DNA from 2 places in the Rhodoferax sp. ZS1R25 genome. Region 1 is predicted to be linked to the other one. Evidence: predicted binding sites of a transcription regulator. Region 1 holds the regulator's gene; the other holds the start of a gene.
The links. The regulator HrcA, encoded in region 1, represses chaperone genes, less so after heat shock. The targets are predictions, from matches to a motif close to TTAGCACTCNNNNNNNNNGAGTGCTAA.
Positions count from the first base shown of each region.

Region 1 (16,131 bases):
GGTCCGCTGACGCGCACGGGCACGGTCAGGCCCTTTAGCTGGCCCAGGTCTTTGCCACCCTGCCCTTCGCCGCTGGCCACCACTGTGGCCTTGGCCACGTAGTTCATCTGGCCTGCGCCCACATCAATGTCGCCCGCGCCGCCCAGGCGGATGAAGGGGGACTTCATCGCCAAGTCGTCGTTGTGCGCCACGCCGTTGGCGATCTTGAAGGAGCCGGTCAACTCCGAAAAATCAGTCTTCTGGTTGGCATTGGCGGCCTGCGTGCTGTCGGCCTGGCCCAGCTTGGCTTTCAGGTCGCGCAGGCTTTGCGCCAGGTTGATGCCTTTGATGGCACCGTCTTTCAGCGCCAGCGACGCGCTGCCGCCCAACGCCTTCTTCATCGCCGTGACCGTGCTGCCCTGGGTGGTGATATCCAGCGTCACATTGCCCTTGCCTTCCAGCAGGTCCTTGGCCACCAAGTCTTTCATCAGCGGGTTGATGCTCACGCCCACCAGGGCCTGCTTGATGGCCACTGCATTGCCATTGGCGTTGACCGACAGGCTGCCGCTGGTGCTGCCCTCGTACAGGTTCAGCGACAAGGGCGCCACATCCAGCTTGCCACCGGCCAGCGCCAGCTTGGCGTTGATCTTCTCCAGCTTCAGGTTGGACACCTGCAGCGCGCCAATGCGGATGGCGCCATTCACCGTATGGCCCTTGAGCGCGCTCAGGTCGATGGGCGCCTCTTTGGCCGCAGCAGCTTCTTTGGCAGGTGCCGTGGTGGCAGCGGGCTTGGGTGGCAGGTATTTATCCACGTTGAGCTTGTCCACGTCCAGGTCAAACGCCAGCACCAGCGGTGCAAACTTGGCCACCTTCACGCTGGTCATGATTTTGGATTCGTCAAACTGTGTGGCCAGTTCCAGCGCCGCAGTCTGCTGCAGCGCGTCCACCTTCAGGCTGCCGCTGATGGGCAGGGTCAGGCTCTTCATGGGCATGCCGGGGTGCACCACGTCCAGGCCACCAGCCAGCTTGGCCAGCACCACGCTTTGCCCGGCCACGTTCACCGCGACGGGGGAGCTGAGCTGGCCCTTGATGGCCGCGTCGCCCGCCTTAGCATCCAGCTTCAGCGCCAGGCTGGCAATCTTCAACGCATCGGCATTGCCCTCCACGCCGTTCAACACCAGGTTCAACACTGCATTGCGGTCCGCACCCTGCAGCGTGGCAGACAGCGTGATGGCCTCGCCACCCGATTTCTCGGGCGACAGGCTCAGCTTGGGCGCGTCCAGCGTCAGCGCAAAGGCATCGGTGCCACTCTGGCCTTTGGCCGACAGGCTGAGTTTGTCCACGGCGGCGGTCTTCTTGCCCGTGTCAGCAAGCACCTGGCCAGTGGACAGGCTGAGGTTCGACAGCGTGGCGCTGGTGCCCGCCTTCTCATCGCGCCAGGTGAGCTGGGCGTTGGCAATGCGGATGCTGGAAATATCAATCTGCAGGGGCTCGGCAGGCTTGGCGGGTTCTGCGGGCTTGCCAACCTCCGGCACGGCGGGCTCGCCCAGCAGGTCGGCAATGTTCAGCGTGCCGTCTTTCTTCTTCACCAGCGTGAGCTTCAGGCCATCCACCTCCAGCGCGCTCACTTGCACCTGCTTGCTCAGCAGCGGCATCAGCGCCACCGAGATGCGGGCCGAATCCAGAGCGGCAAATTCGGTCTTGCTGGCATGCTCGGACAGCGTCACGCCGTTCAGCTGAATGCCCACGTTGGGCCAGATGGAGAGCTTGGGCTGGCCCGCAATCACCAGCGTGCGCTGCTTTTGTTCCAGCACCGTGCGGCTGATCTCGGCCTTGATCTTGTCGCCGTCAAACAGGGCGTAGAGCACGCCCACAGCCAACACCAACACACCCAACAGCGCGGCCACGCCGATACCGACCAAACGAAGCATTTTCATGAAAATCCCTGATCCAAGTTAAACCGGAAAAGTCCATTCTAGAGGCGCGTTAGGTGGTGCCGCAGGCCGCTTACATCCGCATACCAATCAGGAATAGACATGGCAGTGAGGCGCATGGACGACAAGAAACTGAACTCTACATTTGAGATGGAACACGCCAACGAAAAAGCCCGCAGTTCTTGCGAACTACGGGCTTGATGCATTCATTGAATGGTAGGGCGTCACGGACTTGAACCGTGGACCAAAGGATTATGAGTCCTCTGCTCTAACCAACTGAGCTAACGCCCCAACCGAACCGGGAATTGTAGCGGGCGCCGGAGTGATATCTGAGATGCGGTCAAGGGACGCATCTTCACTGCACCATCCGATGAGTTCCTACAATTGATCTGGCATACAGACTAAAAATGCATTCCAAGCTTTTTGAACACTTGTATGTGTCAAATACAAACACGGGGGAGACAAAAAATGAGCGTCACTTTTTTCCAAAATTCGGATATCAGGACTGATATGGAGCTTCTGATGTCGAAGCTACGAGTCTTCGATGGTGGAGAGGCGAACCCAAGAAATGCTCGCCTAAATGAAGTACTGGCGATCGTTCTTTCCAATGCACAGCAATTCGATGAACAATGCCAAGTGAATATCTCTTGGATAGGCAATCACCTTCAGGCTCTACTTTCGAAAGTCGTTTCCGGAGAGACGACCCAAGAGTTGATTGATGAATTTCTTGGGTGCCTGTACAGATTCTTAGTCGAATTCGATCTATCTATTAAGAATGCTCTTTCCATGGAGCTTCGCCGTTTCCAAACTTATGTTCTGGAGAATCGCGATAAGTTTTCACAAAGCGTGCGCCAGGACATCGACTTTGCAAGGCAGGAAATGCCTATTGCCATAACCAAACACTTGCTGGGAAGCGACGTTCTCCAGAATCTTCAGAGTTTGGAAAAATTTTCTCAAAGAATCAGTGCACAAGTAACCGACTGGGACAAAAAGTTGGCTCTTCAAGAGGGCGCAGCAAAGCAACTCGAAGATTCATTGCGCCAATATACGACGGGGTTCAACTTTGTAGGCTTACATCAAGGTTTTGATGATCTGTCCAAAGCAAAAGTTAATGAAATCAACTCGCTACGAAAGTGGCTTGTCATATTTGGATCATTTGCACTACTCCCTCTGATAATTGAGTTGGCAATTTTTTATTCCAACTTTGACCGACTTGAAGAACTGAAATGGGGCCTCATTGCAGGTGCTATTCCTGCACTCTCGTTTACGGTCCTATTAATCTATTTCTTCAAAATCGTGTTGCGCAACTCTGAGGCGGCAAGATCGCAATTGCTCCAAATCGAACTTCGAAAGACACTCTGCCGCTTCATTCAAAGCTACGGAGACTATTCAGAGAAGCTGAAAAAAAGCAACGGCGATGCCCTCTCAAAGTTTGAGAACGTCATTTTTTCCGGAATCGTGTCAAGTGACGAAAAACTCCCATCCACTTTTGACGGGCTTGAACAATTAACCAATATGGTTAAAGCCATGAAGGCGTGAGAAGTTCATGAACAAACGATCAGATTGGTCTAACTTGAGAGTACGCTGACTTACAGGTATTCAACATCGACCGCATTCCACGCAACCATTTCTATTTGTGGTGGCTCAGCGCGTTGCTCACCAGCTTGGAGGTGATGTCCACGATCTGGATCATGCGGTCGTAGGCCATGCGCGTGGGACCGATGACGCCCAGCGTGCCCACCACCTTGCCGTCCACCTCGTAGGGGCTGCTGACGATGGACAGGTCTTCAAACGGCACCACCTGGCTCTCGCCGCCAATGAAGATGCGCACACCTTCGGCCTGGCCGGTCACGTCCAGCAGGCGCATGAGCTGGGCTTTTTGTTCAAACAGGTCAAACGCGCGGCGCAGGTGGCCCATGTCGCTGGAAAAGTCAGACACCGACAACAGATTGCGTTCGCCCGAAATCACCACTTCGTCCTGCGACTCATTGATGGCCTCGGAGCTGGCGTGCACGGCGGCCTGCATCAGCGTGGCGATCTCGCCGCGCAGGCTGTCCACCTCGTTTTGCAGGCGCTTGCGCACCTCTTCAATCTCCAGCCCGGCGTAGTGGGTGTTCAAGAAGTTGGCGCCCTCCACCAGCTGGCTTTGGGCGTAGTCCACCTCGGTGTAGATGACGCGGTTTTGCACATCGCCATCGGGCGAGACGATGATGACCAGCAGGCGCTTCTCCGACAGGCGCAAAAACTCGATGTGGCGAAAGGCGGACGTGCGGCGCGGTGAGATGACCACGCCCACAAACTGCGACAGGTTGGACAGCAGGTTCGCCGCGTTGGAGATAACGCGCTGCGGCTGGTCTGGCGCCAGGCTGTGCGCCTGGAACTGGCCGGGCTGCACGGTGAGCATGGTGTCCACAAACAGGCGGTAGCCGCGCGCCGTGGGAATGCGCCCGGCCGATGTGTGGGGGCTAACGATGAGGCCCAGCTCTTCCAGGTCCGACATGACGTTGCGGATGGTGGCGGGCGAGAGTTCCAGGCCTGAGGCCTTGGACAAAGTGCGGCTGCCAACGGGCTGTCCATCGGCGATGTAACGCTCTACGAGCGCTTTCAGCAACAACTTGGAACGATCATCGAGCATCGGTCCATTCTAGTGATCTATTTAGTGTCTAATTTGCGGATGTTGTCCAAATTCCGACAGGTCGCGCTCATTGGCAAGTACCAATCCACGGGGGCCCGCGCCGTCGGTGCCTCATCGCGCGAGTCGCTGGACGAGATCGCCCATTTCCTGATGGACCAGGGCTGTGAAATCGTCATCGAGGCCAACACCGCCGCCAACACCGATCTGACGGGCTACACCACCATGGACGTGGCCGGCATTGGCGCCAGCTGCGACCTGGCGCTGGTGGTGGGCGGAGACGGCACCATGCTGGGCATAGGCCGCCAGCTGGCGCAGTACAAGGTGCCGCTGATCGGTATCAACCAGGGGCGGCTGGGCTTCATCACCGACATCCGCTTCGAGCAATACAAAACCACCCTCTTGCCCATGCTGGCCGGCCACTACGAGCTGGACGACCGCAGCCTGATGCACGCCCGCGTGATGCGCGACGGGCACTGTGTGTTCTCGGCGCTGGCGATGAACGATGTGGTGGTGAACCGCGGCGCGACATCCGGCATGGTGGAGTTGCGCGTGGAGGTGGATGGCAACTTTGTGTCCAACCAGCGGGCCGACGGCCTGATCATCGCCACGCCCACGGGCTCCACGGCCTACTCCATGTCGGCCGGCGGGCCGCTGTTGCACCCCGCCATTCCCGGCTGGGTGATGGTGCCGATTGCCCCCCATACATTGTCAAACAGGCCGATTGTCCTCTCCAACACTGCGCGGATAGCTATCGAAATCGTAGCAGGACGCGATGCCAGCGCCAACTTTGACATGCAGAGTCTGGCCAGCCTGATGCACGGCGACCGCATCGAGGTGACGCTGTCGGAGCACCGGGTGCGCTTTTTGCACCCCAAGGGCTGGACCTACTTTGACACCCTGCGCCAGAAAATGCACTGGAATGAAGGAGTGGCCTGAACCATGGCCTTGAAGCGAATCGTCCTGCGTGACTTTGTCATCGTCAGCGAACTGGAGTTGGACCTGGAGTCCGGCTTCTCGGTGCTGACCGGCGAAACCGGCGCGGGCAAGTCCATCCTGATTGACGCGCTGCAGCTGGTCACCGGCGCACGCGCCGACACCGGCGTGATCCGCGAGGGCGCGGCGCGCACCGATGTGTCCGCCGAATTCGAGACGGCCCCCGGCGTACAAGCCATATTGGATGACGCCGGCTTTGAAGGCGGCGACACCCTGCTGCTGCGCCGCACGGTAGACACGCAGGGCAAAAGCCGCGCCTGGGTAAATGGCAGCCCTGCCACCGCCCAGCAGCTGCGCGCCATTGGCGAACAACTGCTGGACATCCACGGCCAGCACGCCTGGCAAAGCCTGACCCGCCCCGAGGCCGTGCGCGGCCTGCTGGACGCCTACGCCAAGGTGAGCACCGCCACGCTAAGCCAGCTGTGGGCTGCCTGGCGCCACGCCCAAGCCGCGCTGGCCCAGGCCACCGAAGCGCAAGACTCCTTGCAGCGCGAACGCGAACGCCTGGCCTGGCAAATTGGCGAGGTGGACAAGCTGGCGCCCCAGCCCCACGAGTGGGACGAGCTCAACACCAGCCACAGCCGCCTGTCCAACGGCCAGGCCCTGCTGGACGCGGCTGAAGGCGCCGTCAACCTGCTTGAAGACGACGACAGCAGTGCCCTGCGCCCGCTGCACGCCGCGCTGCAGCTGCTGCAGGCCCAGGCGCATCTGGAAGCCGAATTCAAAGACCCCGTGGAGGCGCTGACCTCCAGCCTGGCGCAGGTGGAAGACGCAGTACACACCCTGCGCAGCTACGCCCGCCGCACCGAGCTCGACCCCGACCGCTTGGCCGAGCTGGACCAGCGCATGGCGCTATGGGTCAGCCTGGCGCGACGCTACAAGCGCCCGCCCGAAGAGCTGGTGGACGTGCTGGCCGCGTGGAAGACCGAGCTGACCGCGCTGGACGCTGCCGCCGACCTGGAAGGCCTGCAAGCCGCCGCGCGCAAAGCCCAAGCCGCCTACTTGGCCGAGGCCAAGAGCATTTCCAAACAACGCGCCAAGGCCGCGCCGCTGCTGGCCCAAAGCATCACCCAGGCCATGCAAGGGCTGGGCATGCAGGGCGGGCAGTTTCAGGTAGCGCTGGAGCCGCTGGCCCAGCCGCAGCAGAGCGGGCTGGAAGACGTGCAGTTTCTGGCCGCGGGCCACGCCGGCAGCACGCCGCGCCCCGTGGGCAAGGTAGCATCCGGCGGCGAGCTGTCGCGCATGGCGCTGGCCATTGCGGTCACCACCAGCCAGCTGGGGACCGCGCAAACGCTGATTTTTGACGAGGTGGATTCCGGGGTGGGCGGCGCCGTGGCCGAGACCGTGGGCCGCCTCATGCAGCAGCTGGGCACCGACCGCCAGGTGTTGGCTGTCACCCACCTGCCCCAGGTGGCCGCCTGCGCGGACCACCACCTGGTCGTCTCCAAAACCCTGCAGGGCAAGGCCACGCTGAGCACCGTGGCGGCCGTGCACGGCGAACAGCGCGTGGGCGAGATTGCCCGCATGCTGGGTGGCGAAAAACTCTCCAGCACCACCCTGGCCCATGCCAAGGAAATGCTGCAGGCGGGGCTGTAATGGAGATCGTGCTGATCACCGGCATGTCCGGCTCCGGCAAATCGGTGGCGCTGAACGCGCTGGAAGACGCAGGCTTTTACTGCGTGGACAACCTGCCGCCCGAGCTGCTGCTGCCCTTTGTCGAGCTGGAGCAAAAGCACCAGGCCCAGCGCGTAGCCATCGCCATGGATGTGCGCAGCGCCACGTCCCTGCCCCTGGTGCCGCAGCAGCTGCAGGCCCTGCGCCAGCTGGGCGTGGTGGTGAAGTCGCTGTTTCTGGACGCCACCACCGACACGCTGGTGCGCCGCTATTCCGAGACACGGCGCAAGCACCCACTGTCCAAAGTCGAAGCGGCGGGCGACGAGCGCCGTGCCCTGGTCGACGCGATCGAGCTGGAGCGCGAGCTGCTGGCCGACCTGCGCGAGCAGGCCCATGTGATCGACTCCAGCATCATCCGGCCGTCGCAGTTGCAGGGTTACGTCAAAGAGCTGATCGCCTCCCCCGGCGGGCAGCTCACGCTGGTGTTTGAGTCATTTGCCTTCAAGCGCGGTGTGCCGACGGATGCGGACTATATGTTCGACGTGCGCATGCTGCCCAACCCCCACTACAACCCCGAGCTGAAGCACCTGACCGGGCGCGACCAGCCGGTGATCGACTTCCTGCAAGCGCAGGCCGATGTGGACCTGATGCTGAACCACATCAGCCAGTTTCTGGAGAGCTGGCTGGACGCCCTGGTGCGCGACCACCGCAGCTACGTGACCGTGGCCATTGGCTGCACCGGCGGGCAACATCGCTCGGTCTATCTCGTGGAGCAGCTGGCCAAACGCTTTGGCGGCACGCGGAGCACGCTCAAGCGCCACCGCGAGATGGACGCACTTCAGTCCGGTCTAGGCTGATTTTTCCAGCAGCTTGCGCACTGGCGCGGGCAGGCCCGCCGCGGCCCACTCCGCCGGCAAGAACCAGGCGCCCGCTCCTAAATCCATAGCTGCTAGCGCAATGTCTACGCGGGCTGCATGCATAAATAGGTCTTTGTGCGTGAGTACATGGGTGAATACTGGCAACATCTCCACACCCTTGGCCGTCTGCGCTGGTAGCGCCGCCCGCAAGGCATCTTCGCTGTCAAACAGCGGAAAGCATTGCAGCCCCGCCCACACACCGGGCGTGGGTCGCTTGGCCAGCCACACCGCACCATCCGCCCGCTGCACCCACAACAGCCACAGGCTTTGGCTGCTGCGCTTGAGCTTGCGGGTGCGCACGGGGTAGCGCTCGGGGTCGCCCGCCTTGGCGGCGGCGCAGTGGCTCAGCACGGGGCAGAGCAGGCAGCTGGGTTTTTTGGGGCTGCACACGGTGGCACCCAGATCCATCATGCCCTGCGTGTAGCGCGGCATGTCGGCCGCCGCATGTTGGGCGGCGGGCAGCAGGCCGGTGGCGGCATCCCACAGCTGCTTCTCGTTGGCAGAAGACGCCAGGTCCGCGTCAAAGCCCAGCACGCGGGTGACCACGCGCTTCACGTTCGCATCCAGAATCGCCACACGCTCGCCAAAGCACAGCGAGGCAATGGCCGCCGCGGTAGACCGGCCTATGCCCGGTAGCGTGGCCAACGTGGCGGCGTCGCGCGGGAACTGGCCACCATGCAGCTCCACCACCAGCTGCGCGCAGCGGTGCAGGTTGCGCGCCCGGCTGTAGTAGCCCAGGCCGCTCCACAGGCCCATGACCTCGTCGCTGCTGGCAGCAGCCAGATCAGCCACCGTGGGGCAGCGCTCCAGAAATTTGGCGAAGTAGCCAATGACGGTGACCACCTGCGTTTGCTGCAGCATGATCTCGGACAACCACACGCGGTAAGGGTCTTGGGTGTTTTGCCAGGGCAGCGTATTGCGGCCATGCTGGCGCTGCCACGCCACCACCTGCGTGGCAAAGTTGCTGGCAGCCACGCTCAGGCGACGGCGACGTCGGCTGCGGCAGCAGCCACCGCCAACAGCTTGGCAGCGTCTTGGGCGGCAATCAGGTAGGCGGTCAGCTCGGACAGCTTGGCATCCAGCTGGTCCAGCGCGGTTTCTTGTTGCTCGATCTCGCCAATGCGGTCGTCCAGCCCGCCTGCGGCCTGCGAAATACGGTCGATGGCTTCAATGCGGCGGGCAAAGTTGCGGCGGCGTTCGCGCAACTGCGCATCCAACTGGGCGGCGGCCGATTTGCTCCACAGCTCCACATCGGCCAGCGCGTTTTCGTGTACCGAGCGCAGGCGGGTGGACAGTGCACGCACCAGCCGGTCTGAGAACTCGGGCTGGGCCAGCTTGAAGGCATTGCCGACGCCCAGGTACTGCAGGTGGTTGCGTTCAATCGTGTCCAGCTCGGCCATGAAGCGGCCCATGTCGGGCTCGCCGGGCGCCTGCAACGAGAAGCCGTATTCACCGTTGAGCAGCTTGAAGCTGGCCACCAGCATGGACTGGATTTCGGCGCACAGGGTTTGCACTTTTTGCAGGTTGCCGCGCAGTCGGTCAAAGGTATCGCCGTACGCGCGCTTCACGCCCAGCTTCAGGCCCTTTTGCATCAGCGTGTCGGTCAGCTGCGCCATTTCTTTCTTCAGCGCGCCAGAGCCCAGAATGCCAAACACCTCGCGCAGCAAGCGCAGGTGCACCGAGCGCACTGCGTGGATCTTGGCGCCGCCCTGGTCAAATTCGGCCTGCTCTTGCGAGATGCGGTTGCGCATGTGCTTGATGACGGTGGCGTTCTTGCCCTGCAAGCCCTTCAGCTCCATCATCTGCTCGGTCAAATCGCGCTTGCGGATGTTGATGACGCGGCCGGTCTCAACGCGCAGGCCGGTGATGCCATCGGCCATGGCCGCACCCAGAATCTTCTGGCGCTTGCCCATCATGCCGCGGCCCAGCACGTCTTCCAGCACCGGCAGGCAGCTGCGCTTGAGCAGCTCGTCGTCCTCGGTCACCTTGGCCACCAGGCCCTTTTGGGCGGAGACCGCAATCACCTTGTCTTTGGGCAGGCCCAAGATTTCGGCAGTGCTGGCCTTCTGGCGTTCGATCTGGGTCTGGATCTGTGCGGGCGTGCTCAGCGCATCCCACAACGTGTCAATCTTGTTGAGCACCACCAGGCGCGCGTCGGGGTCGGTGGACTCGGTGATCAGGTGCTCGCGCCAAATGGCCAGGTCAGACTTGGTCACGCCGGTGTCAGCGCCCAGCATGAACACCACCGCATGCGCCTGCGGAATCAGGCTCACGGTCAGTTCGGGTTCGGCGCCAATAGCGTTGAGTCCAGGCGTGTCCAGAATCACCAAGCCCTGCTTGAGCAGCGGGTGGGCGATGTTAATGAGCGCGTGGCGCCACTTGGGCACTTCCACCATGCCCTGGGCATCGACCATGGGGTTATCTTCGGGCGCCTGGTTGTGCCAGAAGCCCAGGGCGCGGGCTTCGTCCTGCGTCACCTTGCGGGTCTCGGCCACTTTTTCCAGGGCCTTGGCCAGTTGTTGGGGGTTGTTCACATCGAGGTCGATGCGGGTCCACTTCTCGGGCGCCATGCGCCACTCCATCAGCGCCTGGGGCTGCAGGCGCGTTTCGATCGGCAGCAGGCGCAGGCAGGGCGGCACGTCGGCGTCATAGCCCATTTCGGTGGGGCACATGGTGGTGCGGCCTGCGCTGGCCGGCATGATGCGCCGGCCATACCCTGCAAAAAACAGGGCGTTGATCATCTCGGACTTGCCGCGCGAGAACTCGGCCACAAAGGCCACCATCACCTTGTCGGAGCGCACTTGCGCTTCCAGGCGGCGCAGGCGCTCTTCCACCGCGGCGTCCAGCAGCTCGTGGTCTTTCATCCACTCGGCCAGCAGCTTCAGCCGCAATGCGAACTCACGCCGCCACGTGCCGTGCTGGTCAAACTGATCGTTAAATGAAGTAGCCAAGAGCAGGAGTCCCCCGTGAATAGTTCAATATAGCATCGCCAGCGGCTGCTCCCCTCAGGGTTTTTGGCAAGTCGGGCAGAAAAACGTAGAGCGCTGGCCCTGGCGAATCGCCTTGATTGGCGTGGTGCAGACCCGGCAGGGCTGGCCTTCGCGGCCATAGACCGTGGCCTCCAACTGGAAGTAGCCGCTTTCGCCCTTGGCGTTGGAAAAATCGCGCAGCGTGCTACCGCCCTTAGCCACCGCGCGGGCCAGCACATCCTGGATGGCGGTGTGCAGCTTTTTCAGCCGTGGCTTGCTCACCTTGCTGGACGCCGTGGTGGGCCGGATCTGGGCCAAGAACAGGGCTTCGGACGCATAGATATTGCCCACACCCACCACCACATCGCCCGCCAGCAGCACCTGCTTGATGGGTGCCTTGCGCTGCGCCATGCCTTGTTGAAAAGCCAGCAAGTCAAAGCCCCCGTCCAGCGGCTCCATGCCCAGGTGGCCCAGCAGTTTGTGCGCCACCGGGTCGGCCTCGCCCGCGGCAAACACCACAGCACCAAAGCGGCGCGGGTCGTTCAGACGCAGGGTGCCGCGGGTGGTGACGAGGTCAAAGTGGTCGTGTACTCCGGGCGGCACAATGCGCCCGCCAAAGGCCACGCTGCCCGACATGCCCAGATGCACCAGCAGCAGGCCACCATCCAGGTCCAGCAGCAAGTATTTGCCGCGGCGGCGCACCTGCAGTACGCGCTGGCCTACCAGGTGGTCGGGGTCGCACTGCAGCGGCCAGCGCAGGGGCTTGCCCACGTGCACCGCCTGCACCTGCGCGCCTGCAATGCGGTCGGCAAAACTCAGGCGTGTGACTTCAACTTCTGGCAATTCAGGCATGGGGCCTCAGCTTCATGATGTTGGATTATTATGGTCTGATGACAAGCCCCAAACGCCTCATCTCCACGACCCTGCTGGCGGCCTGCATCGGCCTGTGCGGCCCCGCCTTTGCGGCCGAGCCCGACGAGCCAAAAAACTCCGACCTGAACCGCGAGCTTTTTTACCAACTGTTACTTAGCGAGATCTACGCCACCAACGGCGAAATCGGTGATGCCTACCTCGGCATGCTCGATGCGGCGCGCAAGGCCAACTCGGCCAAGCTGTACGAACGCGCCGTGGAAATGGCGATAGGCGCCCGCAGCGGCGAGTCGGCGCTGGACGCCGCACGCGCCTGGCAACGGGCCTTTCCGACCTCGAAAGAGGCCAACCGCTATGTGCTGCAAATCCTGCTGGGCCTGAACCGCGTGAGCGATTCGCTGGAACCGATCAAGAAAGAGCTGGCAGGCACCACGGGCAAGGACCGCATCACCGCGATCAACCTGCTGCCGCGCTATTTCGGCCGCGTGACCGACAAGCCGCTGGCCGCCAACATCGTCGAGCAGGCCCTGGCCGCCGACCTCACGTCGCCCGAAACCGGCCCCGCCGCCTGGTCGGCGGTGGGCCTGCTGCGCCTGAACGCGGGCAGTGTGCCCGGCGGGATGGAAGCCGCCCAGCGCGGCTCTGCCCTGAATGCCCGCGCCGAGGAACCCGCAGTGCTGGCGCTGAACCTGATGGAGGCCAAGTCCCCCGGCGCCGAGGCCCTGGTACTGCGCTACCTGGCGGGCCAAGCGCTGCCTGAGGTGCGCATGGCCTATGCACGCCGCTTGATAGACACCATGCGTTACTCCGAAGCGCTGGTGCAGATGCAGACCCTGAACACGCAGGCCCCCACTTTTGCCGATGCCTGGCTGGTGCGTGGCTCGCTGGAACTGCAGGACCGCAACAACAGCGCGGCCGAAAGCTCGCTCAAGCGCTTCACCCAACTGGTAGCGCCCAATGAAGCCCCCGCCGCCGATGGCAACGAGACCTCACGTGGCATGGTGCAAGCCTATTTGCTACTGGCCCAAATTGCCGAGCAACGCGGCCAACTGGACGAGGCCAACGCCTACCTGCAGCGCATCAACAGCCCGCAAGATGCCCTGAAGGTAAGAACCCGCCGCGCCATGATTTTGGCGGGCCAGGGCAAGATGGACGAGGCCCGCGCCCTGATCCGCTCTGCACCCGAAACCCAGGCCGAGGACGCACGCGCCAAGATTTCTGCCGAAGTGCAACTGCTGCGCGACCACAAGCAGTTGGACGCCGCCTACCAGGTGCTGGCCACAGCGCTCAAGCAGTACCCCGACGACACCAACCTGATGTACGACCAGGCCATGATTGCCGAGAAACTGGGCAAGCTGGACGACATGGAGAAGCTGTTGCGCCAGGTGATTGCCGCCAGTCCCGACTACCACCACGCTTACAACGCGCTAGGCTACTCGTTGGCCGATCGCAATGTGCGCCTGCCCGAGGCGCGCAAGCTGATCGAGAAGGCGCTGGAGTTTGCGCCCAATGACCCGTTCATCGTGGACAGTCTGGCCTGGGTGGAGTTCCGCAGCGGCAACGCCGCTGAAGCCAAGCGCCTGCTGGAACAGGCCTACGCCAGCCGCCAGGACGCCGAGATTGCGGCCCACCTGGGCGAGGTGCTGTGGTCCCTGGGCCAGCGTGACCAGGCCAACACCATTTGGGGCCAGGCACTGCAGGAGCAGAAGGACAACGAAACCCTGCAGGAAACCGTGCGTCGTCTGCGTGCCAAGCCATGAGGGAGCTGCTGCGCCGACTCGGCCTGCTGCTCATCCCGTCCATTGCTACACTTTTCATAGCTGCTTGCGCAACAACGACGGGGGCTAGGACCGACTTTTCATCCCAAACCCGGTGGGAAGGCCGTCTGGCGCTCAAGGTCTACGCCACGCCGGTGCAGGCGTTTGCGTCCAACTTTGCGCTGGAAGGTAATGGCGAGGTCGGCAGCCTGTCGCTGCACACGCCGCTGGGCAGCACACTCGCGCTCATGCAATGGGCGCCGGGCGTTGCCAAGCTCACCACCGCGGGCGAACCCCAGTCCTTTGATTCGCTGCAGGCACTGGTGCGGCAGGCTACAGGCGCCGAATTGCCCGTGGCCGCGCTGTTTGACTGGTTGCAGGGCACACCTACCGCTGCGGCGGGCTGGGAGGTTGACCTGAGCCAGCTGCCCGAAGGGCGGCTGAACGCACAACGCAAGGCCGCAGAGCTGCCCGCGGTGGACCTGAAAATCATCCTGCAACGCTGAGCAGGCGCTGCCCCTGCGCCGATAATTCTGCCCACCATGCAGTCGCTCTACGACATCCCCGCCCCCGCCAAGCTCAATCTGTTTCTGCACATCACCGGGCGGCGGGACGATGGCTACCACCTGCTGCAGTCGGCCTTCATGCTGATTGACTGGTGCGACACCCTACATTTCTCGCTGCGCAGTGACGGCCAGATCAGCCGGGAAGACCTGAACGTGCCACTGCCCGACGACGACCTGAACGTACGCGCAGCCCGAGCACTGCAGCAAGCCACAGGCTGCACGCAGGGCGCGCACATTGGTGTTCTCAAATCCATCCCCGCGCAGGCCGGCATGGGCGGCGGCTCGTCCGACGCGGCCTCTACGTTGCTGGCGCTGAACCGCCTGTGGGGCCTGAAACTGTCGGTGCCACAGCTCTCGACTATTGGACTGGCGCTGGGGGCGGATGTGCCGTTCTTCTTGAGCGGGCGCCACGGCTGGGTCGAGGGCATCGGTGAACAAATCACGCCGCTGACACTGCCGGATTCGCGCTGGGTGGTGGTCAAACCGGACGCGGGACTCGAAACTAAATTGATTTTTTCTGACCCGGAGTTGAAACGCGATTCAGAACCAGCTATAATCACAGGCTTCGCTGCAGACGCATTCGGAATGACTTTGAGGAATCCCTTTAGTTATGGCCGAAACGACTTGCAAGCCGTTGCCCAGAAGCTGTGCCCCGGTATGAATCAAGCCCTTCAGTGGCTCGATGACAAGGGTTTAAGTGGCAGGATGACAGGCTCTGGAAGCGCGGTATTTGCGCACTTGCAGCACGACATCGATGTGAGTGACGCGCCCAGCGCGTTTCAAGTCAGGTTGTGCAGCAGTTTGGATGTTCACCCCCTGTTAGGGTGGGCAGCCAGCGACGGAAAAATCAAGGTTTAGCGGTGGGCAGCATTGCGCTGTCAACCTGTGTAGGGGAGTCGCCAAGTTGGTTAAGGCACTGGATTTTGATTCCAGCATGCGAAGGTTCGAATCCTTCTTCCCCTGCCAAATTGCTGTTCGGGTCGGTCCCGCTTCAGCATGCGCATAGTGACGACATAAACCCAAATTCTCTTCGCTGGATTCCACATGCAGGCCTTCACTCCCCCTGATTTCATGGTTTTCACTGGCAATGCCAATCCTGGCATGGCTGCTGACATTGCCAAGCACTTGGGCATCTCCCTGGGCGCCGCCACGGTGGGCCGTTTCTCGGATGGTGAAGTCACCGTCGAGATCAACCAGAACGTGCGTGCGCGTGATGTGTTCGTGGTGCAAAGCACCTGCGCTCCCACGAACGAGAATTTGATGGAATTGCTGATCATGGTGGATGCGCTCAAGCGCGCATCGGCCGAGCGTATCAGTGCAGTGATTCCGTATTTTGGATATGCCCGGCAAGACCGCCGCCCCCGCTCCAGCCGCGTGCCTATCACGGCCAAGGTGGTGGCCAACATGCTGCAGACCGTGGGCGTGGCCCGCGTGCTGACCATGGACTTGCATGCCGACCAGATCCAGGGCTTTTTTGACATCCCGGTGGACAACATTTATGCGTCCCCCGTGTTGTTGGGCGATCTGCGCCAGAAGAATTACGAAGACCTGATCGTGGTCTCGCCCGACGTGGGTGGTGTGGTGCGTGCCCGTGCGCTGGCCAAGCAGCTGAACTGCGACCTGGCCATCATCGACAAGCGCCGCCCCAAGGCCAACGTGTCGGAAGTGATGCACGTGATCGGTGAGATCGAAGGCCGCAACTGCGTGATCATGGATGACATGATCGACACCGCCGGCACGCTGGTGAAAGCCGCCGAGGTGCTGAAGGCCCGTGGCGCCAAGAAGGTCTATGCGTATTGCACGCACCCCATCTTCTCCGGCCCTGCCATTGAACGTATTTCCAGCGGCGACGCGCTGGACGAAGTGGTGGTGACCAACACCATCCCTTTGAGCGCTG
Region 1 covers NZ_JBWMAZ010000003.1:40,017-56,147, forward strand. Annotated here, with positions in the region: gene AC097R_RS18040 (AsmA family protein) at 1-1,916, opposite strand, end outside; tRNA gene AC097R_RS18045 (tRNA-Ile) at 2,128-2,204, opposite strand; gene AC097R_RS18050 (hypothetical protein) at 2,382-3,452, shown strand; gene hrcA (heat-inducible transcriptional repressor HrcA) at 3,544-4,548, opposite strand; gene AC097R_RS18060 (NAD kinase) at 4,588-5,484, shown strand; gene recN (DNA repair protein RecN) at 5,488-7,137, shown strand; gene rapZ (RNase adapter RapZ) at 7,137-8,012, shown strand; gene mutY (A/G-specific adenine glycosylase) at 8,004-9,047, opposite strand; gene AC097R_RS18080 (dynamin family protein) at 9,050-11,023, opposite strand; gene mutM (bifunctional DNA-formamidopyrimidine glycosylase/DNA-(apurinic or apyrimidinic site) lyase) at 11,078-11,893, opposite strand; gene AC097R_RS18090 (tetratricopeptide repeat protein) at 11,932-13,671, shown strand; gene AC097R_RS18095 (outer membrane lipoprotein LolB) at 13,668-14,174, shown strand; gene ispE (4-(cytidine 5'-diphospho)-2-C-methyl-D-erythritol kinase) at 14,211-15,092, shown strand; tRNA gene AC097R_RS18105 (tRNA-Gln) at 15,124-15,200, shown strand; gene AC097R_RS18110 (ribose-phosphate pyrophosphokinase) at 15,279-16,131, shown strand, end outside.

Region 2 (16,131 bases), on a different contig from region 1:
TATCTTCGTGTTCACCATGGGTGGCTTCACCGGTCTGATCCTGGCGATGGCGCCCATCGACATCCAACTGCAGGACACTTACTACGTGGTGGCCCACTTCCACTATGTGCTGGTGGCCGGTTCGCTGTACGCCATGTTCGCTGGCTTCTACTACTGGTCGCCCAAGTGGACCGGTGTGATGTACAACGAAACCCGCGGCAAGATCCACTTCTGGTGGTCGCTGATCGCGTTCAACGTGACGTTCTTCCCCATGCACTTCTTGGGTCTGGCCGGCATGCCCCGTCGCTACGCCGACTACCCCATGCAGTTCGCCGACTTCAACGCCGTCGCATCGGTGGGCGCATTCGCCTTCGGTCTGGCACAGGTTTACTTCTTCCTGTTCGTAGTGCTGCCCATCATGTTGGGTAAGGGCGAAAAAGCTGCCCAGAAGCCTTGGGAAGCTGCTGAAGGTCTGGAATGGGAAGTGCCATCGCCCGCACCGTTCCACACCTTTGAGAACCCGCCCAAGCTGGACGCTACCGCCACCAAGGTGATCGGATAAGCCATGGCAACGCCTGAGCAAAAGAAAGCCAATGTGCGCCTGGGCCTGATTCTGGCCTCGGTGGCAGCGGTGTTCTTCATTGGCTTCATGGCCAAGATGATTGTGCTGAGCCGATAAACCATGGGTCTGAAGCGCGAAAACTCCCGGATGGTGGGCAAGCTGGCGGTGATCACCGTTGGCATGTTCGCCTTCGGTTACGCGCTGGTGCCGATTTACAAGAGTATTTGTGAAATGACCGGCATCAACATCCTTGCCTTGGGCGAGCAGGTGGTGTCGGGGCAAAAGGCCAATGTGGTGAATACGCAGGTGGATACCTCGCGCACCATCACGGTGGAGTTCGATGCGAACTCGCGTGGCCCCTGGGATTTCAAGCCCGCGCAGCGCTCGGTGCAGGTGCACCCCGGTGAAATCACCACGGTGATGTACGAGTTTCAGAATATTCAGAACCGCCGCATGTCGGCCCAGGCTATTCCCAGCTATGCGCCGCTGCAAGCCTCTGCACACTTCAACAAGCTGGAGTGCTTCTGCTTCAACCAGTACACGCTGGAACCCGGTGAGAAGAAGGCCTGGCCCGTGGTGTTTGTGATTGACCCGAAGTTGTCCAAGGACGTGAGCACCATCACGCTGTCGTACACCTTTTTCGAAGTGGGTGGTAAAACGCCCGCGGCGCCCGTGGCCAGTGTGAAGGTGCCGGTGCTGGAAAGCGCAGGTTCGTGATGGCGCCGAAGGTGCCCGCCAAGGCCTCGTTTCTTCACAGTGTGAAGCTGGTGGCATGGTCTTTTTTGGGTATTCGCAGCAACAAGGGCTACCGCGATGACCTGGCCAAGGTCAACCCCATGCACGTGGTGGTGGTGGGCATCGTTGGCGCCTTGCTGCTGGTCGTGATTTTGATCAGTTTGGCGAAATGGGCGGTGGCCTCCTGAGTGAGGTCCCACCCGATTTCAGAGATTTGGATTAGAGAAGGAATGGAGCAAAAATGAGTTCTACAACACATGGTGGCACGCCGTACTACTTTGTACCGGGTCCTTCGCGTCACCCGGTCATGGCGGCAGCCGGACTGTTCTTTGTGATTCTGGGCGCAGGCCAATGGGTCAATGGCGCGGACTGGGGCAAGTACTCCTTGGCGCTGGGCTTGGTCTGGTGGCTGGCGGTGTTGTACCAATGGTTTAGTGAGGCGATCAGCGAAAGCGAAGGCGGTCAGTACGGTCGCAAGATCGACATCTCCTTCCGCTGGAGCATGAGCTGGTTCATCTTCTCTGAAGTGATGTTCTTCGGTGCCTTCTTCACTGCGCTGTGGTGGGCTCGCTCGCACTCGGTGCCTGCCCTTGGCAGCCTGGACAATGCGCTGCTGTGGCCTGACTTCAAGGCCGTGTGGCCCAGCCTCGCGGCCGGTGCTACCGCTTCCCCTGGCGGCATCGTCGAGTCGTTTGCCACGATGGGTCCTTGGCCCATTCCCACCATCAACACCGCGCTGCTGCTGTCTTCTGGCGTGACGCTGACGATTGCCCACCATGCGCTGATCGACGGCAACCGCAGCAAGACCATCCGCTTCATGTGGGTGACCGTGCTGCTGGGTGTGTTGTTCCTGTGCCTGCAAGGCTATGAGTACCACGAGGCCTACACCGAGCTGAACCTGAAGTTGAGCTCCGGCGTGTTCGGCTCCACTTTCTTCATGCTGACCGGCTTCCACGGTTTCCACGTGTTCGTGGGCATGTTGATGCTGTTGTTCATCACCCTGCGCCTGCAAAAGGGGCACTTCACCCCCGAAAAGCATTTCGGGTTTGAAGGCGCTGCCTGGTACTGGCACTTTGTGGACGTGGTGTGGTTGGGCTTGTACATCCTGGTGTACTGGTTTTAAGCCGCCAACGGCACAACAAAAAGGCACCGCATGCGGTGCCTTTTTTAATGGAGGTCTGCGGGGGAGGGGGCTTGCGGCTCACCGGCCCGGTGGAATACCGGTGGGGTGGATGTAGCCCAGTTGCCAGGCCACCAGAATGCAGACAAACAGCAGAATGGAAAATCCCACGCGGAACGCCAGTGCGCGGGCCATGCCGCGGGACTTGGAGGTGGCGGTTTTGCCTCCGCGCAGCATGAAGTACAGCGCTGTGGCCAGGCTGCCCAGAATGGCGACGAACGCCAAGATTACGAGGTAGGTCATGAACAGGATTATCGGATGAGTGCGCGCAGCCGTTTGCTGCTGGTGGGTCTGGCGGCCTTGCTGGGGGTGGGCGTGACCGTGTCGCTGGGCCGCTGGCAGCTGGACCGGGCCGCACAAAAGGAGGCCTTGGCGGCTTCCATCGAGCAGCAGGGCGCCTTGGCGCCACTGCCAGCCGCCGAGTTGCTGGCGGCAGCCCCAGGCCCGCAGGTGCAGGCCTTGGTGCACCGTTCGGCGGTGCTCGCCGGTACCTGGCTGCCGCAGCACACGGTATTTTTGGACAACCGGCAGATGCAGGCGCGCGTGGGTTTCTTTGCACTCACGCCGTTGCGGTTGGCGGGTTCGGACACCGTGGTCATGGTGCAGCGTGGCTGGTTGCCGCGCAACTTCGAGGACCGCACCCAACTCCCCGCGTTGTCGACCCCTGTGGGGACGGTGGAGGTCCATGGGCGCATTGCCCCCCCACCTTCCAAGCTTTACGAGCCCGGCGCGCCTGCACTGGGCGCAATCCGGCAAAATCTCGACCTGGACCAGTTCCGCACCGAGACCGGCCTGCCACTGCGCACCGATATCACGTTGCAGCAGACCGGCGCGGCCAGCGAAGGGCTGCTGCGCGACTGGCCTGCCATCAACCTGGGTGTGGACAAGCACTATGGCTACGCGGCGCAATGGTTTGCGCTGGCTTTGCTGATCGTGGTGCTGTTTGCCTGGTTTCAAATTCGACCGTATTTTCAAGTGATCAAGGATTCCCATGTCTAGCGCCAACCCCCAAGACGACCACCCACTGGGGATGACTGTGCACTCCATGCCGCTGGCCGACCAGGGGTTGACCCAGGCCGTGGTGCGCACCCGCCTGGGCCGCTGGAAGATGCTGCTGGTGATGCTGGTGTGTGCCGCGCCCGTGGTGGCCTCGTACTTCACCTACTACGTGGTGCGCCCCGAAGGACGCCGCAACTTTGGCGCCCTGGTCGAGCCCCAGCGCCCCTTGCCCGATGTGGTGGGTACGGCCCTGGACGGCAAGCCCGTGAACCTGCGCGACCTCAAGGGCCAGTGGTTGTTCATCAGCGTGGCGGGCGCGGCCTGCGATGACGCCTGCGCCCAGCGCCTGTACCTGCAGCGCCAGCTGCGTGAAACCCTGGGCAAGGAAAAAGACCGTGTGGACTGGGTCTGGCTGATCAGCGACGCAGCCCCTGTGCCCGAGGCCCTGCGACCCGCCTTGCAGGGAGCCACCGTGCTGCGCCTGCCCGCTGACGCGCTGACCCAATGGCTGCCCCCACAAGACGGTGCCCAACTGCAGGAGCACCTGTATTTGGTCGACCCCATCGGCAACCTGATGATGCGCTTCCCACCCAACCTGACGCCCGAAACCGCCCCTCAAGCCAAGCGCGACATGGACCGCCTGCTGCGCGCTGCCGCGTCGTGGGACAAAGCCGGCCGCTGAAGGCCCTCTGAGCCCCGCATGCAAGCTTCTTTGTACGATCTCTCGCCCCTGCTGCGTGTGCTGCTGGTGGGGGCCTTGCTGGCCTCGGGCCCGCTGCTGTGGGTGGTGTTGCGCCACGGCCGCGGCAGTTCTGGTCCTGCGGTGGGGCGCTTTCAGGCCCTCACCATCATCACCTTGTTCCTCACATTCGACCTGGTCCTGTTTGGCGCGTTTACCCGCCTGACCGACAGCGGCCTGGGCTGCCCGGACTGGCCGGGCTGCTACGGCAGCGCCAGCCCGCTGGGTGCGCATGCCGACATTGCCAGCGCCCAGGAGGCCATGCCTACCGGCCCGGTGACGCACAGCAAAGCCTGGATCGAGATGGTGCACCGCTACCTGGCCACGGGCGTGGGGGGCTTGATTCTGGTGCTGGCGCTGACCGCCTGGCTGGGCCGCAAGCGCCCCGCGTGGGCCACGCCCAATCCCTGGCTGCCCACGCTCACGCTGGTGTGGGTGTGCGTGCAGGGCGCGTTTGGTGCGCTCACCGTGACCATGAAGTTGTTCCCCGCCATCGTGAGCCTGCACTTGCTGGGCGCCTATGTGCTGCTGGCCTTGTTGACCTTGCAGGTGGCGCGCGGCAGTGCTGCCGTGCCCGGACGGGTGCCGCCGTGGGTGGCGCTGGCTGCCAAGGTGGCGCTGGCCATGCTGGTACTGCAGGCTGCCTCGGGCGCCTGGGTCAGCACCAACTATGCGGTGCTGGCCTGCACCGAATTTCCCCAATGCCAGAACAGCTGGTGGCCCCGCATGGACTTTGCGGGCGGCTTCACGCTGTGGCGCCCGCTGGGTCTGTCGCAAGACGGCACGCCCATCAGCTTTCAAGCGCTGACGGCCATCCACTGGGCGCACCGCCTGTTGGCGGGGGCTACGGTGCTGGTGTTGGGTGGTTTGGCCTTGCGGCTGCGCGGCGTGCCCCCGCTGCAGCGCCCCGCGCGCTGGCTGGGTTGTTTGCTGCTGTTGCAGCTCGCCACGGGTTTGAGCAATGTGGTGCTGGGCTGGCCGCTGCTGGCCGCCGTGATGCACACCGGGGGCGCTGGTGCCCTGCTGGTCACGCTGGTGTGGATACGCACCCGGGCGGCCACGCCCTCTTCAACTGGAATTTCTGAATGACTGCCAACGTTTCTCCCACTGCCCCGTCGGTGCTGCGCCAGTTCCATGCGCTGACCAAACCTCGGGTGATTCAGCTCATCGTGTTCTGCGCGTTGATCGGCATGGTGCTGGCCGTGCCCGGCGTGCCCACCTTCCCGCAAATCGGCCTGGCGGCTGTGGCCTGCCTGGGCATCTACCTGGTGGCCGGTGCGGCCGCGGCCTTCAACTGCATTGTGGAAAAAGGCATTGACGCGAAGATGAAGCGCACCGCCTGGCGGCCCACGGCGCGCGGTGAGCTGAGCGACACGCAGACCCTGATCTTCTCGGCCGCGCTGTGCATTGCGGGCTCGGTGCTGCTGTACGTCTGGGTTAATCCGTTGACCATGTGGCTGACCTTTGCGACCTTTGTGGGCTACGCCGTGGTCTACACAGTGATCCTCAAGCCGCTGACGCCGCAGAACATCGTGATCGGCGGTGCCTCGGGCGCCATGCCGCCGGTGCTGGGTTGGGCTGCTATGACGGGTGATGTGGGCCCCGAGGCGCTCATCCTGTTCCTCATCATCTTTCTGTGGACACCGCCGCACTTCTGGGCGCTGGCGCTGTACCGGGTGGAGGACTACCGCAAGTCCGGCCTGCCCATGCTGCCTGTGACCCACGGCAGCGAGTTCACGCGCCTGCAAATTCTGCTCTACACCTTCATGCTGCTGGCGGCCTGCCTGCTGCCGTTTGTGTACGGCATGAGCTCGTGGCTGTACCTGGTGGTGGCCGTGGTGTTGAGCCTGGGCTTTTGCTGGTACGCGGTGCGCTTGCTGCGCAGCTATTCGGACGAACTGTCGCGCGCCACCTTCCGCTTCTCCCTGATCCACCTCAGCGTGCTGTTTGCCGCGCTGCTGCTGGACCATTACTTGTTGTGAGCCTCTGATGAACAAACGAAGTGCTATTAAATTTGTAGCTGCCAGCGCAATGCTTGTGGGGGCTGCAAGCCTTTTTTCTGCCTGTTCCGAGCAAAAGCCCGTGTTCGCGTCCATTGACGTGACGGGCGCCACCTACGCGCAGGACTTTGCGCTGACGGACCATAACGGCCAGCTGCGCCACCTGGCGGACTTCAAGGGCAAGGTGGTGGTCATGTTTTTCGGCTACACCCAATGCCCCGATGTGTGCCCCACCTCCATGGCCGAGCTGGCCGAGGTGAAGCAGCTGCTGGGCAAGGACGGCGAGCGGCTGCAGGGCCTGTTTGTCACCGTAGACCCGGCGCGCGACACGCCGGAGGTGCTCAAGGGCTACATGGGCAACTTCGACCCCACTTTTTTGGCCCTCACCACCACGCCCGACAAGCTGGCCGAGCTGGCGAAGGACTACAAGGTCTACTACAAGCGCGTGGACGGCAAGACCCCCACCAGCTACACCATGGACCACTCCGCGGGCAGCTATGTGTACGACACCCAGGGCCGCCTGCGCCTGTTCACGCGCTACGGCAGCGGCGCCAAGGTGCTGGCGGCGGACATCGCCCAGCTGTTCAAGCAGACATCCTGAATGCGCAGTACCGTACTTTGTAGGACTAGACCGACCTCAGCAAGCGGCCCCCACTGATATCGGTAGTAACCCGAATTCGAGACCATAGAGGCATTCATCCACACAGGGAGAGCCTCATGCAACCTACCTACCGCTATTTCGGCGACATACAGCAAAACCAGCTATTGGCTGCCTTGCCCCAGGCCGACTCTGACCGTTGGCGCGCTCAGCTGGAGCCGGTGGAGCTGACCTTGAACCAGGTGCTCTGCGCCGCAGGCAGCACGCCCGAATATGTGTACTTTCCGACCACTGCGATTGCCTCCCTGGTGTACCTGACGCAGGAGGGCGCCTCCGCCGAAGTGGCGGTGGTGGGCAACGATGGCGTGGTGGGGGTGTCCCTGCTGCTAGGTGGGGGCTCGGCGCCCAGCGAGGCCGTGGTGCAAAGCGCGGGCAGGGCGCTGCGCCTGAGCGCCGTCTTTTTCAAAAGCGAAGTAGAGCGCTCCGGCGCCATTGCTAAGCTCATGCTGCGCTACGCCCAGGCGGTGCTAGGGCAGGTAGCGCAAACGGCGGTCTGCAACCGCTACCACTCGATTGACCAGCAACTTTGCCGCCGCCTGCTGCTGGGGCTGGACCGGTCGGATTCCGACGAGATGAACATGACCCACGAGCTGGCCGCCAACCTGCTGGGCGTGCGCCGCGAAGGTATCACCATCGCGGCCCACAAACTGCAGGAAGCCGGGCTGATTCGCTACCACCGCGGCCACATCGTCGTGCTGGACCGCAATCGCCTGGAAAAGCAGACCTGCGAGTGCTATGCCTCGGCCAAAAAAGAATACCGCCGCTTGCTGCCCATGCCCCTGGCGGCATAAACACGGAAATAGCGGACCGCCCGGCGATGAAGCAAGCGTCTGTCGGCGTAAGTTCAATCGATCGTGATCTTTTGGCTGGTGATGATGCCACCCAGCAAGGCCGTGTCGGCCTTCACGCGGTTGCTCAGGCCTTCGGCCGACGTGCCCAGCACCGTCCAGCCTTGTTGGAACAGCTTTTGCCGCATCTCGGGTGAGCGGGCAATCTCGCTGAACAGGCTGGCCAGCCGTACCGCCTCGCGCTTGGGCAGGTGGTGGGGGGCAGCCACAGCATTCCAGATCTCCAGATTGAAGTCTTTCACCCCCGCCTCCGACAGGCTGGGAATCTCTGGCGCCAGCGGACTGCGCACACTGGCGGTCACACCAATGGCCTTGAGCTTGCCGGCCTTGATCTGCGCATTGGCCAGCGCGGGCGGTAGCAGGCTGAGCTGTAGGTCACCCGCAATCAGGGCCGTAGCCACCTGCGGGTAGCCCGCGTAGGGCACATGCAGGGGTGCCATCTTCGTCTTGGTCTTGAGCAGTTCCATGCCCAGGTGGCCCACGGTGCCCACGCCGGGTGTGCCGTAGTTCCACTTGTCCCCCGACTTGCGTGCCGCCGCCAGAAACTCGGCAGCATTGCTGCCAGGCGCATTCAAGGGCGCCACCAGCACCAAGGGTGAGACACCAATCAGGCTGATGGGCTGCAGGTCTTTGAGCGGGTCGTAGGGCAGCTTGGGGTTCAGCAGCTTGGCAATCGTCATGTTGCCGTTGATCATCAGGCCGATGGTGTGGTCGTCCGTGGCCTTGGCCACGTAGTCGGCCGCGATGTTGCCAGCCGCCCCCACCTTGTTTTCCACAATCACAGGCTGGCCCAGTGCCCTCGAGAGGGGGTCGGCAAAGGCGCGGGCGGTCAGGTCCGGCGACGAGCCGCCCGGGAAGCCCACGATGATGCGCAGCGGCCGGTTTGGCCATGGTGCAGTGGTTTCAGTGTCTTTTTGGGCGATAGCCCCCGTGGATATTGCGCAGGCAGCTACAAAAAGTGTAGCAATCTTGGCGGCGTTGCGTCGCATGAAAAAAGTCTCCAGTCGGAAAAATGCCCCCTGTGGCCGAAGCCGGCAGGGGGCATTGTGTACCAAGCGCGTGACACGAAGTGTCGCCGCGGTGTGCTCAGGCGTATTCGGCCAGGGCAGTCTTCATTTTCTTCATGGCTGCCACCTCGATCTGGCGAATGCGCTCAGCGCTCACGCCGTATTCGGCGGCCAGGTCGTGCAGCGTCATGCCGCCCGAGTTGTCGTCATTCACCTTGAGCCAGCGCTCTTCCACAATACGGCGGCTGCGCTCGTCCAGGCTGTTCAGCGCGGTGGCAATGCCATCGGTTGCCAGCACGTCGCGCTGACGTGCCTCGATCATGGCCACAGGCTCGTGGTTGGTGTCGGTCAGGTAAGCGATGGGGCCAAACGCGTCTTCGCCGTCGTCGGAGGGCGAGGGGTCCAACAGCACATCGCCGCCCGACAGCCGGGTTTCCATCTCAATGACTTCTTCCGGCTTCACGTTGAGCTCACGCGCCATGGCGTTGATCTGCTCAGGGTTCATCGTGTCGCGGTGCGTGCCCAGGTCGGCGGCTGCATCGTCGCTCTTGAAGCGTTGCTTCATGGAGCGCAGGTTGAAGAATAGCTTGCGCTGAGCCTTGGTGGTCGCCACCTTGACCATGCGCCAGTTCTTCAGGATGTACTCGTGGATCTCGGCCTTGATCCAGTGCAGCGCGTAGCTCACCAGGCGCACGCCCTGGTCAGGGTCAAAGCGCTTGACGGCTTTCATCAGGCCCACATTGCCTTCCTGGATCAGGTCGCCGTGGGGCAGGCCGTAGCCCAGGTATTGGCGGGATACGGACACCACCAGGCGCAAGTGAGAGAGCACTAACTTACCGGCAGCCTCAAGGTCGTTGTCATTCTTGAACTTGCGGGCAAACTCCTGCTCTTCTTCCAGCGTGAGCATGGGCAGGCGGTTGGCGGCGGAAATATAGGCGTCCAAGTTCCCCAGCGGCGGCACCAGCGACCACGGATTGGCCACGGCCAGAGCGGTGTGGGGGGTAGCAAGCAAAGCGGACATTCAGAACCTCCTTGTGTTCGTATCACAAATATTAGCACTCTCTATGAGTGAGTGCTAATTGCTTAGTTCAATGTCCTGGATAGAAAAAGGATGTTGGCGCCTGTGGTTTGTGTAGCGGGGCAGTTGAACAGCTTTGAGGCTGCCGCGAGTTGTCGCAAATTCAGTGAAGCAATTTCATCGCCGAGTGTGGAACCACACTCGGCCCTTTAATCAAAAGAAGTCTTCGATCTCCCGTTCCAGCAATCGAACCTGCTTAGTTTGTGTGGGACGCAAGGAGCTAGTTGCGGATTGTTTTTCTGCAAAGAATGCGTTTGAAGTTGTGACAGAGCGCAGCACAAATGCCTCGAATGCATCCGCGGGCAATGGTTTGTTGACCAAGTAGCCCTGTATCTCGATGCATCCATTTTCGCGCAGGAAGGCCAACTGCTCGGCTGTCTCCACGCCCTCTGCAATGGTGTGAATACCCAAATTCCCGGCCATCTGGATGATTGCTTTGACGATGGCCCGGTCCTCTGCATCGGTATCGATATCCCGCACAAAGGATTGATCGATCTTCAGTTTGCAAACTTTGAACTTTTTCAGATAACTCAATGAAGAGTAGCCCGTGCCGAAATCGTCAATAGACATGCGTATGCCTCGTTGGTGCAAATCATTCATGAGCGCAATAGCGCTTTGTGGGTCGTGCATGGCAACGCTCTCAGTCAGCTCCAACTCCAGGCAATCTGGCCGAAAATCCTCTTCTGAGAGTATCTTTGTGACCAAGTTTTGCATGTCGTGGTGGCGAAACTGAACCGCGGAAAGATTCACCGCGATAACCATGGTCGGGAGGCCTTTGACGCGCCAGATGTTGGCGTGGCGTACGGCTTGCCGTAGCACCCACTCCCCAATAGGTACTATCAGCCCACTTTCTTCCGCAGCGGGGATGAATTCGGCAGGTGATACATTGCCCAACTCGGGATGTTTCCAACGCAATAGTGCTTCGGCCCCAACAACGCAACCGGTTGCCAGTGAGACTTGTGCCTGATAGTGCAGAGACAACTGGTCATGATCCAAGGCATGGCGTAGTGCGTTCACTATCTTTAAGTTGCGTGCGGCGCGTGCCTGCATCTCCGTCGTAAAGAAACAATAGTCCTGGCGGCCATTCTTTTTGGCCCGGTACATGGCCGTGTCGGCTCTTTTGCACAGTGTAGAGACATCCTCGCCATCGCCAGGAAACATAGAAATTCCGATGGAGCCGGTGATGTTGAGCTCGCAATGTTCAATCAAAAACGGTGCGGAGATGACGTTCAGCAGGTGCTGAGCCACCTTGGAGGCGGCCGAAGCGTCTAGTCCGCGCAACAGAAACACAAATTCGTCCCCGCCAAAGCGTGAAACCGTGTCCTCCCGGCGAAGAGCCAAGCGTAGTCGACTGGCCACCTCTATCAGCAATGCGTCGCCAGCGCAGTGGCCGAGTGAGTCATTAATGTCCTTGAAGTGGTCCAGGTCCAGAAACATGACTGTTAGTGGAACTGGCTGACGACGTACCAAGGAAATAGCTTGGCTCGCTTGGGCCTCCCACTCTGTGCGATTGGGGAGCCCCGTCAGCGCATCGAAGCGACCGAGATACTGAATCCGCTCCTGAGCCTGTCTATGGAGCTCTTTTTGATCCAAAACCGTAACGGCATAGTCAATGTCAAGGGCCATCTCCTGCAATAAAGCGCAGGCCTCCTTATCGAAGGCGTTGGGTGCCTCTGCATACATGGTCATAACCATTGCGCTGCCCTTGGTGCGTTGAAGCGGCAATGCTGCCCCCGCTCCCCAGCCAAACTTGGCACCTCTCGTATGCCATGGTGCCGTGGTAGGGTCATGTTGAAAGTCTTGGCACCATACGGGGCGATTCTCCCGAAATGCCGTGCCGGTAGGACCGTGCGATGACGGGTCATTGGCCTCTACAGATATATGGAGGCCTTGCAAGTACTCCATGCCCGCGCCATATGCTGCAACGGGCTCCAACTGGTGATCGTCATGGTTGAGTGCGCCGATCCATGCCATTTTCATTCCGCCATGGCATACGACCAATTCACAGACTTTGCCGAATAATTCCATTTCGTTGCTGCAGCGCACAATTGCCTGGTTGCACTGGCTCAGTGCCGCGTAGAGTTGTGTCAAGCGTTGGCTTCGACTCTCGGCGTCCTTGCGCTGCGCATCAATGGTGCTGAGCTTGATTTGAGCCTGAGACAGGCCAGCCATGATGCTGTGCCTGCCCCGGGGGGGGACCGCAATTGCACCGGAGAAATCCCCTCGGCCCAAGCGGACGATGTGGCGATTCAACTCTTGCACCGAACCGCCAAGTTTGGAGTGCAATTCGCGCCATTGGATCCAGAATTGTGCGCATACCAAAACCACTCCCATCATCGTACACAGCACTACCCAAAGTGAAATATTGACCATGATGTCACTCCAATGCAGAACTCCCCATCGAATAGGTTGATGTAGTATGGCATTTATATTGATTTAAATAAAATTTAAATCAATCAGTGTTTTCACCTAGTCTTCACTGATCCGTGATTGATCGATGGGTCTGATCTCAAAAGTGTGCAACTTGGAGATATGATGTATCGCAGTGCCTTTCGCAGATTGATTGAATTAATTGCTCGACTTTAAGCTGAAACATTTGCGCCATACCATCGCCAGCTTTCCATGACCAACTCATCGCCCATCACCATTCCTGACATTGCGCGTCGCGCTGGGGTTGGCACGGCCACGGTTGATCGCGTGTTGAACGGCCGCCCAGGAGTGAACGCCGAGACCACAAAGAAAGTGATGCAAGCTGTCGCTGACCTTGGCACACCCGCGGTCGTCCGCGGTCGTCCACGCAAGCAGCAAAATCTGCGGTTTGCCTACGTGTTGCCGGATGGCCATGCCAAGTTCGTCGATATGGTGGAGCGCCGAATCGCGCAACAGGCGGGGGAGTTTCGCCACCAAAATATCACCGAAGTCACGTACTGCTTCAATGCGGAAGATCCGGAGAGCTTTGCGCAGGAGTTGATGCAGGTTGAAGACTGCGAAGGCATCGCCATACTGGCCCCCGACCTGCCGGCCGTGAAGCAGGCGATCAACGAAAAGGTGAGAGCGGGTGTCCATGTGGTCACCCTGTTGTCGGATGTCGCGGGATCCATGCGCGAGGTCTATGTGGGGCCCGATAACCGGGCGGCTGGCCGCACGGCCGGTTTGTTGCTGGCGCGTATGGCGGGCGCGCCGGCCAAGAATACCTTGTTGTTGTTGTCGCATGCCACACGGCTCAGTTCCGAAATCGACCGGCGCATTGGTTTTTCTCAAATCATTGAGGAGGACTTCCCCCATCTACACATCATGCGCACGCCGGATCTGCCGCTGGATGATAACGGGACATGCGAAGTTCTGATGCAGTTTCTGCAGTCGGAAATGGATGTTGCGAGCCTGGCGGGCATCTATGGCAGTGGCGGAGCAGGCACCTCCGGTGTCGTGCGCGCCCTGAAAGAGCTGGGCTTGGAGCGCAAACAGGGCGTCATCGTCCACGACTTAACGGACATCCATCAGACCTTGCTAAGCCGCGGTGACGTGGCATATGTGCTGGACCAAGACAACCAATACTGCATTTCTACCGCCGCCCGAGTTTTGCGTGGACTGTGCGAAAACGTGCGCGGTGCGCTCCAGGTGGTCAAGCCGCGTATCGAAATACTGACGGCCGAAAACTACCATTGAGTGCGCGTGCTTCACGTGCACAACGCCACTCCCCTCCCCCTAGCCCTACCAGGCATCCCAACAACTGCGCCGTAACGCGGGTGGATGCGCGCGCCGCTGCAATCGGTGGCCTCCGCGCTCTATCGCAGGGGGTAAAGCTGCCTAGGGAATACCCTGATTGAATATTGTTTGGTGCTGATTAGTATTTCAAACTGTAAACCGCATCAATAAATCAATCATAAACATCAGAAATTCTGTCAAACCAATCGAAAGCATGGCGAAATCGATTGGGCGTGTGGGGGGGGGCAGAGTAGGCGTGCCTTGTCTGGGGCGGTTTTTGAGTTCCATGACCCGTTGGAGACAAAAGCATGAAACATTTGAGCATCAAGATGTCCACACAGTTGTTCATCGCTTTTTTTGTTGTGGCCGGCATCGGCGTCTGCATCGCGTTGGCGGGTACCTTCATCACCAATGCTCTGGCGCGGCAAATACGCGCGATGGCCGATGGACCTATGGTCAAGGTCGAGCAGTACACCCAGCTCGCCAACAACCTGCATGCTATGGGCCAGCACTCCCGGAACTTCGTCATCAGTTGGGACACCGGGCTGCGCACCGATGCAAAACAGAAGATCCTGGAAGCTAGGGCCGCTAACCAACAAATCCTGGCCGAGCTCGACAAGACGGTGGAAGAGCCCCAGGCGCGGGAGTGGCTTGGCGCCATTGTCAACAACTTGGGCCCCTACAACCAAAACGTCGACAAAGTTTTGCAAATGGCCATGGATGGCGGAATCCAGGGCGCGGGACAGCTGCTGGTTGGGGATGTAGCGAAGCTGCAAAACACTATTTTCAAAGCAGTCGAGGATTCCCGCGCATTGCAGCGGCAACTCGTCGTCGAACTCGGTAACAACGCAACGGCCGAGTCCGAGCGGACCAGCACGTTTCTTATCGTACTGGCGGCGGTTGCCGCGCTGATCGGTGCCCTGGCGGGCTGGTTGATGGCACGCAGCCTGAAGCGCTTGATTGCGCAGATTCTCCGTATTTCGCGCTCCATTGCAGCGGGGGATCTCACGGAAAGCATTGATGGCACGGGCCACACCGAGGCCGCCATGATGCTCAGTGCCCTGAGTGAGATGCAAAGCAGCTTGGTTCAGGTGGTCTCCAACGTGCGCACGGCTTCGGAAGGTGTCGCCGCTGCCAGCGGAGAAATCGCGCAGGGTAACCGGGACTTGAGCGCACGCACCGAACAGCAAGCCAGCGCCTTGGAAGAAACCGCGGCGTCTATGGAAGAACTGAGCTCCACCGTCAAACAAAACGCGGAAAGCGCAAGCCACGCGAATCAACTGGCCTTGAATGCCTCTTCGGTTGCGACGACCGGTGGAGAAGTCGTTGCCCAAGTGGTGGACACGATGAAGGGCATCAACGAGTCGTCGCGCAAGATCGCCGAGATCATCAGCGTCATCGATGGCATTGCCTTCCAAACCAATATCTTGGCACTGAATGCAGCGGTCGAGGCTGCACGGGCGGGTGACCAAGGCCGTGGCTTTGCCGTCGTCGCCAGCGAAGTGCGCTCCCTGGCGGGTCGCTCCGCCCAGGCCGCCAAGGAAATAAAAGGGCTGATCGACACCAGCGTACAGCGGGTCGCACGCGGCACCACGCTCGTCGACCAAGCCGGCGCAACGATGACCGAACTTGTGCACTCGATCCAGCGTGTCACCAACATCATGGTTGAGATCAGCACGGCAAGCAATGAGCAGGCGTCGGGCGTCTACCAGGTCGGCGAAGCCGTTTCCCAAATGGACACCACAACGCAGCAAAACGCCGCCTTGGTGGAGCAAATGGCCGCAGCAGCCACCAACCTCAGCAGCTTGGCGGGGCAGCAGGTTCAAGCCGTCGCCGCATTCAAATTGCCCGGCCAGCACTCCGTTTTTGAAAGAGCGCCGATGGCCAGGCCGCACCTGGCGATCATGCCCGCAGCGGAGCTGGTGTCCACCTTTAACTAGGTGTTTGTACTGATTGATTTATTATTTATATAAATCAGAATAATAACATCAAATAAATTTTGTCATGGCTACCTCCACCACTCTCACCATCGCAGAAATCGCCCGGCTGGCTGGCGTGAGCACCGCCACGGTTGACCGTGCCGTCAACCGGCGTCCGGGTGTAAACGCCGAGACGATGGCCAGGGTCATGCAAGTGATTTCCCATGTGGATGAATCCACCCCGCCATTGGGGCGTCCCCGCCAAGATGACGGGCTGCGATTTGCTTACGTGCTTCCGGACGGAGGGTCTTCATTTTTTGACGCGGTTGAGCGCCAGGTAGCGCATGGTGCGAGCGATTTTCGACACCAGCACATTACGACCGTCGTCTGTCGCTTTAGCGCCGATGACTCCGCGAAATTTGCCGCTGACCTGTCGCAAGTGAGCGATTGCGATGGTGTTGCCGTGCTGGCTGTCGATGTGCCGGTGGTCAAGCGTGCCATCGCCGAACTGGTGAAGGCCGGTGTGCATGTCGTGACGCTGTTCTCCGACGTCGCGGGCTCCGCACGGCAGTTGTTCGTAGGTGCAGATAACCGCGCCGCCGGCAGAACCGCTGGATTGTTGTTGGGCAATATGGCCGGGGCGCCCGATCGAGACCTGATGCTGTTGTTGTCCCAAGGCACGCGCCTGTCTTCGGAAATCGAGCGTCGGATCGGCTTTGCAC
Region 2 covers NZ_JBWMAZ010000001.1:1,173,064-1,189,194, forward strand. Annotated here, with positions in the region: gene ctaD (cytochrome c oxidase subunit I) at 1-541, shown strand, start outside; gene AC097R_RS05575 (cytochrome oxidase small assembly protein) at 545-658, shown strand; gene AC097R_RS05580 (cytochrome c oxidase assembly protein) at 662-1,258, shown strand; gene AC097R_RS05585 (DUF2970 domain-containing protein) at 1,258-1,464, shown strand; gene AC097R_RS05590 (cytochrome c oxidase subunit 3) at 1,518-2,399, shown strand; gene AC097R_RS05595 (twin transmembrane helix small protein) at 2,478-2,699, opposite strand; gene AC097R_RS05600 (SURF1 family protein) at 2,715-3,455, shown strand; gene AC097R_RS05605 (hypothetical protein) at 3,448-4,137, shown strand; gene AC097R_RS05610 (COX15/CtaA family protein) at 4,156-5,283, shown strand; gene cyoE (heme o synthase) at 5,280-6,176, shown strand; gene AC097R_RS05620 (SCO family protein) at 6,184-6,795, shown strand; gene AC097R_RS05625 (Crp/Fnr family transcriptional regulator) at 6,912-7,643, shown strand; gene AC097R_RS05630 (Bug family tripartite tricarboxylate transporter substrate binding protein) at 7,697-8,689, opposite strand; gene rpoH (RNA polymerase sigma factor RpoH) at 8,787-9,728, opposite strand; gene AC097R_RS05640 (bifunctional diguanylate cyclase/phosphodiesterase) at 9,939-12,158, opposite strand; gene AC097R_RS05645 (LacI family DNA-binding transcriptional regulator) at 12,408-13,451, shown strand; gene AC097R_RS05650 (methyl-accepting chemotaxis protein) at 13,799-15,430, shown strand; gene AC097R_RS05655 (LacI family DNA-binding transcriptional regulator) at 15,495-16,131, shown strand, end outside.
Region 2: the regulator HrcA is predicted to act here: its motif matches at 9,760-9,786, upstream of rpoH (RNA polymerase sigma factor RpoH).